Blastochloris viridis: one gene and its partner. The protein of the gene in region 2 interacts with the protein of the main gene of each other region in a pairwise test. Links are inferred from orthologs where the notes say so. Each region holds a gene or a part of one and is shown on either strand. Other genes may lie near its edges.

The links. Proteins that work in one complex are often made in the same cells at the same time.
Region 1: the proteins of BVIR_RS00450 (region 2) and grxD interact in binary tests that used the Escherichia coli proteins (3 or more experiments, as listed by UniProt). The link is inferred for Blastochloris viridis from one-to-one orthologs.

The regions. Positions count from the first base shown.
Region 1 is NZ_CP012946.1:1,123,708-1,126,491, reverse strand. It holds grxD (Grx4 family monothiol glutaredoxin), read left to right. Parts: upstream 1-1,112; coding sequence 1,113-1,457; downstream 1,458-2,784. Other genes in the region: murI (glutamate racemase), read right to left, coding at 2,700-2,784; rpsD (30S ribosomal protein S4), read right to left, coding at 1,906-2,523; BVIR_RS16675 (hypothetical protein), read right to left, coding at 1,567-1,704; BVIR_RS05000 (BolA family protein), read left to right, coding at 607-861; BVIR_RS16680 (hypothetical protein), read left to right, coding at 365-559. UniProt on the Escherichia coli protein: Monothiol glutaredoxin involved in the biogenesis of iron-sulfur clusters.
Region 2 is NZ_CP012946.1:88,604-92,251, reverse strand. The notes cover bases 478-3,361. They hold BVIR_RS00450 (BolA family protein), read left to right. Parts: upstream 478-1,728; coding sequence 1,729-1,995; downstream 1,996-3,361. Other genes in these bases: BVIR_RS00445 (GIY-YIG nuclease family protein), read right to left, coding at 2,213-2,497; BVIR_RS00455 (J domain-containing protein), read right to left, coding at 1,021-1,641; cobS (cobaltochelatase subunit CobS), read right to left, coding at 478-817. Outside these bases: more of cobS, read right to left, coding at 1-477. UniProt on the Escherichia coli protein: Transcriptional regulator that plays an important role in general stress response. Has many effects on cell morphology, cell growth and cell division. Acts by regulating the transcription of many genes, including dacA (PBP-5), dacC (PBP-6), ampC and mreB.

The sequences.
Region 1 (2,784 bases), 1.0 Mb from region 2 along the record:
TGCCATCGCGCTGGCCGAGATGGCGATGGCGTCCGGCATCGGCGCCACCATCGACACGGTGCCGGCCGGGCCGGCGCACGCGGTGCTGTTCGGCGAGGATCAGGCCCGCTACCTCGTCACCGTGCCCGCTGACGCGGCCGATTCATTCCTCAGCCGCGCCAACACCGCCGGCGTGCCGGCGCTGCGGCTTGGCACCACGGGCGGAGAGCAATTGACCCTGCCGGGCGAGCGGCCGATGATGATCGCCGATCTGAAGACGGCCCACGAATCCTGGCTACCCGCCTACATGGCCGGAACGGGGGCCTAAACTGCGACGGCACGTGACACCCACCGTACCTTTCAAACATACCTGAGGGGAATGGCCATGAATCATGCCAAGCTTGTCCAGGTCGCCACGGATCAAGGAACATCCTTCCTCAATCCCGAGCACACGTCCTTCATCGAACCCCAGCAAGGCTCTTCGAACCGCTGCGTCGTTCACTTGGTTTGCGGCAACAAAGTCGCCATTGCGGAAACAGCCCAGGGCGTTGCCCAAAAAGTCAACGCCGCGATGGTGTAGCGGTGCCGCGATGGATAAATCGGCAATCTAGCGAGAGCGACACCGACATGGCGATGAATGCGGACGAAATCGAGCGGCGCATCAAGGTTGCGCTGCCCGACGCGGTGGTCACGATCAAGGATCTGGCCGGCGACGGCGATCACTACTCGGCGCTGGTGATGTCCGAAGCCTTCCGCGGCAAGTCCCGCCTCCAGCAGCACCAGATGGTCTATGCCGCGCTCAAGGGCAGCATGGGCGGCGAGCTGCACGCGCTGGCGCTGCAGACCGTGACCCCCGACTCCGCGCCGACCACGGCCCATTAGGCGCCCGCGGGTCGATTGGCCGGAACCGATCGGCGACCTCGACAGCCCCACTCGCTCCGGGGAGCCCGCCCGACGCTCGATCCGAACCGAGCGGACGCGAAATATCGACGGTTCAAACACGAGCCGGTGTTCGCCGCTGCCGAAAGGGAGCAAGAGCATCCGCCGTATTTCACCCGACTTCCCCTTGCTTCCGGCTGTGGGACACCCAGTTTCTCTTACGCGAGCTCGCGGAACGAAAAGGAACTGCCGACATGACCACGGCTGAGAACATACTCACCGTCATCGACAACGAAGTGAAGGGAAACGACGTCGTCCTGTTCATGAAGGGCTCGCCGGAAATGCCGCTGTGCGGGTTCTCCGGGCAGGTGGCGCAGGTTCTCGACTTCCTTGGCGTCCCCTACAAGGGCATCAACGTGCTGGAGTCCGACGCGCTTCGCAACGGCATCAAGGACTATTCCAACTGGCCGACCATCCCGCAGCTCTACATCAAAGGCGAGTTCGTCGGCGGCTGCGACATCGTCCGCGAGATGTTCCAGGCCGGCGAGCTGCAGACGCTGCTCAAGGGCAAGGGCATCGAGCTGCGCGAGCGGGCCTGACAGCGCATCGTGGCAATCGCGACGCCATGGCGGCGGGCGGGTCCCTGACCGGGGACGCCCGGCCGCAAATAGCGGAATGCGTCTCGCGAGTATGCTCGCTGGTGGTGATTCAGCGCGGCGGGAAACCCGCCATCGGCATCATGCCGCACCAGCGGCGACGCCGCGCGATCCGGCACCCGAGATCCGCGACGCGCGTACGCCCGATATCCCACTGCAACTGCGGACGTTTGCCCGCCTCGCGGATCATGGATCGCCGGCTCCCGGCGTGGCCTTGCCCGAGCATGACGCAGTGCTTCCCGCGCCAACTGCGCCAGTTGACGCCGTCGTCCCCGCGCGCCCGCGCCTGCCCCAGACACGCAGAAGGCCGCTCTTGCGAGCGGCCTTCTTAGTCCCCAACGGTCCCTCCGGATGAGGGACCGGCCCACGAACCCTCGGCGCGATCCTACGATCAGCGCGAATAGAATTCGACGACCAGATTAGGCTCCATAATCACGGCGTAGGGAACGTCGTTCAATTCCGGAATCCGCGCCAGCTTTGCGGTCATCTTGTGGTGGTCGACCTCGACGTACTCCGGCACGTCGCGCTCGGCGAGCTGCACCGCTTCCAGCACGATGCCGAGCTGCTTGGACGACTCCTTGACCTCGATCAGGTCGCCGACCTTGACGCGGAAGCTCGGAATGGTGACGCGGCGGCCATTGACCTTGACGTGGCCGTGATTGACGAACTGGCGGGCAGCCCACACCGTCGGAACGAACTTGGCGCGATAGACCACGGCGTCGAGGCGACGCTCCAGAAGGCCGATCAGGTTGGCGCCGGTGTCGCCCTTCATCCGCGAGGCTTCCTGGTAGATGCCGCGGAACTGCTTCTCGGAGATCGAGCCGTAATAGCCCTTCAGCTTCTGCTTGGCCTTGAGCTGGGTGCCGAAGTCGGACACCTTGCCCTTGCGGCGCTGGCCGTGCTGGCCGGGGCCATACTCACGCCGGTTGACCGGGCTCTTCGGGCGGCCCCAGATATTCTGGCCCATCCGCCGGTCAATTTTATACTTTGCGTCGTGACGCTTGCTCATATCGCAGGTCCTTATAGCGATGACAGGACCGCGCCCTCCTCTGCCGGGAACTTTGGTTCGCCGGCCGACAGGACTGGGGTGTCAGCTACCCCGTCCACGGGTCGCGGAAGCTCCGGGACCGATGCGATCCCGGAGCGGGCGTTCTAGGGGGCGCGGGCGACGCTGTCAAACATCCGTCATCCAGCGGCGGCGATTTCCAGCCGATATTGCCGCAACGCCGCGGCCAATCCCGGCTCAAGGCGGCGCCCGGCGGTGAACGTC
Region 2 (3,648 bases):
TCACGGTACGCGGGCTCATCACGGTGGAGAGCTCCCCGTTCATGAAGGCGTTTCGGGTCAGATCCGCCAAGCGGACCATCTTGGAGATGGTGTCGCGCCCCTTGTCGTTTCGGAACGATTTGGCTTTCGCCAGCACGATCTCGACTTCCTTGTCGTGCGGCAGATAGTTCAGCGTGGTGACGATCGACCAGCGGTCCATCTGGGCCTGGTTGATCTGCTGGGTGCCGTGATAGAGCCCGGTGGTATCGCCAAGGCCGATGGTGTTGGCGGTGGCGAACAGCCGGAAGGCAGGGTGAGGGCGGATCACCCGGCTCTGGTCGAGCAGCGTCAGCCGGCCGGACGATTCCAGCACGCGCTGGATCACGAACATCACGTCCGGGCGGCCGGCATCGTACTCGTCGAACACCAGCGCGACGTTGTTCTGATAGGCCCAGGGCAGAATGCCATCGCGGAATTCGGTGACCTGGTGGCCCTCCTTGATGACGATGGCGTCCTTGCCGATCAGATCGATGCGGCTGATGTGGCTGTCGAGGTTGACGCGCACGCACGGCCAGTTGAGGCGGGCCGCAACCTGCTCGATGTGGGTGGATTTGCCGGTGCCGTGATAGCCCGAGATCATCACCCGACGGTTGTGGGCGAAGCCGGCCAGGATGGCGAGCGTGGTGGTGCGGTCGAACACGTAGTCGGCATCGACGTCCGGCACATGGTCCTCGGCCTCGGAGAACGCCGGCACGTCGAGATCGCTGTCGATGCCGAACACCTGGCGGACCGACACCTTCATGTCGGGGACGGGGGCCGTGGACACAGTGGGCGTCATGAACTCAAATCCTTGCCGCGGCGGGAAACCGGCGGCCGCCGCCGGAACGCCGGCGCAGCCCGCCCGAATCCTAACCGGGATGTTTCGCCGCCGCCAACCGGCGGCGGTCGCAGCGTGCCGGCAAATTTCGACATGCCGGCAACTTTATAGAGCCGGCGAGCGAACTCGGCCAGACCCGCGGCCGGCCCGCGCGAGGCCGCGCCTCAGCACAGCCCGGCGCCTTTCAGATAATTGTAGGCGGAGATGATGTCGCGGAGCTTCTCCTCCGAGGAGGTGTCGCCGCCATTGACGTCGGGGTGGTGGCGCTTGGCCAGCACCTTGAACCGCGCCTTGATCTCCTCGCGGGTGGCGTCGACCTCCAGGTCGAGCGCGGCCAAAGCCTTGCGCTCGCCGTTGCGGATCATCCGCCCGCGCGGCTCGGCCTTGGCCTCGTCCGCCGGGGCGCCGAACACCCGGAACGGATTGCCGTACGCGAACTCGCCGGCCTCGTAGGCCGCCTCCGCCTTGTGGGCCGCGGCGTGGACGCCGTTGACGCCCATCTTCCAGGTTGGGCGATGGCCGGTGATCGCCGCCTTCTGCCACGCGGCGACCTCGTCGTCGCTCATGCCGGCGAAGTAGTTGTAGGACTGGTTGTATTGGCGGACGTGGTCGAGGCAGAAATGCAGGTAGTCGCCATCGCGGCCGCGGCCTTTCGGCGCGCGGTGGGTCCCCTCGCCCTGGCAGCCCGGCCACTGGCACAGCGGGCCGCGCCGCTGCACCACCGGCTCCTCCTTGGGCTGGCGGGCGGCGCGGATGCGATCGAACAGGGGCGAGTTCAGCTTCATGATCGAATTATGAGAAGTCGGGTGCCGGCGAACAAGAAAGGCTGGCCCGGATTGACCGGCGGGTCACGCCGTCCATATCGATAACACATGACAGCTGCCGAACGCATCGCGAGCCGCCTCCAGGCCGCGCTCGACCCCGCCGACCTCAAGGTCATCGACGAATCGGACCGCCACGCCGGCCACGCCGGCGCCCGCGCCGGTGGCGAGAGCCACTTCCGGGTCTATATCGTGGCGGAGGCGTTCCGGGGGAAGACCCGGCTGGATCGTCACCGCATGGTGAACGAGGCGTTAAAGGCCGAGCTTGAGGCCGGCATCCACGCGCTGGCGGTTCACGCGAACGCGCCGGGGGAGTGAACGGCTTCAACCCCCGCAGCAAGTCGAGATCAAGACGTGGATGGCCGGGACAAGCCCGGCCATGACGACATGATCGACAGCGCCTGTGTTTTCAAAACCGCCTCTCGTTTTGGCGCGTTTCCGGTTAAGGCTCGATCAAAGCACTCGACCGCCAAAAACCTGGCTCATCATGGCCGGGCCTGTCCCGGCCATCCACGACTTCCTGCCAAGCCCAAATTCATAACAGCGACCCGTACAAATCATCCCAGTCCGGATTGAGAGAGTGGATCAGCCGCACCTTCCAGGCTCGCGGCCAGTGCTTGATGTTCTTCTCGCGCTGGATGGCGTCGGGCATGGTGGCGCATTCCTCGAAATAGACGAGGCGCATCACGCCATAGCGTACGGTGAAGCCGCCTGTGACATGGGTGCGGTGCTGCCAGACCCGGCGCAGCAAATCGGCGGTCACGCCGACATAGAGCGTGCCATTCGGCCGGTTGGCGAGGATATAGACCCAACCGGCCATCACCCACCCCTCAACGCCTCACGCCGCCTTCTGCCCCGCCCCGCCGACGATGCGCACGATGTCGGCCATGATTCGGTTCAGCTCGTAATCCTTGGGCGTGTAGACCGCTGCGACCCCGGACGCCTTGAGCAGGGCGGCGTCCTCCGGCGGGATGATGCCGCCGACGATCACCGGCACGTCGTCGAGCCCCTCCTTGCGCATGCGCTCCATCACGTCGCGCACCAGCGGCACGTGGCTGCCGGACAGAATCGACAGGCCGACGACGTGGACGCCCTCCTCCAAGGCGGCGTTGACGATCTCGGCCGGGGTGAGGCGGATGCCCTCATAGACCACCTCCATGCCGGCGTCGCGGGCCCGCACCGCGATCTGCTCGGCGCCGTTGGAGTGGCCGTCGAGCCCGGGCTTGCCGACCAGGAACTTGAGCCGGCGGCCGAGCCGCTTCGACACCAGTTCGACGTCGCGCCGCACCTCGTCGAGCCCGACCACGTCGGCGCGGGCGGCCCGCCCGACCCCGGTCGGGGCACGGTATTCGCCGAACACCTCGCGCAGCGTGCCGCCCCACTCGCCGGTGGTGATGCCGGCTTTGGCGCAGGCGATCGATGGCTCCATGATGTTGCGGCCTTCCGCCGCAGCCGCGCGCAGCGCCGCCAGCGCCTTGGCGGCCGCCTTGGCGTCGCGGCTGGCGCGCCAGGCGTTGAGGCGCGCCACCTGCTCGGCCTCGACATGCTCCGGCACGGTGAGGATGGCGCCCTCGCCGGTGGTGAGCGGAGAGGGCTCGGTCTCCTTGAAGCGGTTGACGCCGACCACGATCTGCTCGCCGCGCTCGATGCCCTCCAGCCGCCGGGTATTGGTCTCGACCAACTGCTGCTTCATGTAGCTCGACTCGATTGCGGCGATGGCGCCGCCCATGGCGTCGATCTTGGCGATCTCCTGGAGCGCCTCGGCCTTCAGCGCCTCGACTTTCGCCGCGATCTCGGTCGAGCCGTCGAAGATGTCGCCGAACTCCAGCAGGTCGGTCTCATAGGCAAGAATCTGCTGCATGCGCAGCGACCATTGCTGGTCCCACGGCCGCGGCAGGCCGAGCGCCTCGTTCCAGGCCGGCAGCTGCACCGCGCGGGCGCGGGCGCGCTTGGACAGCGTCACCGCCAGCG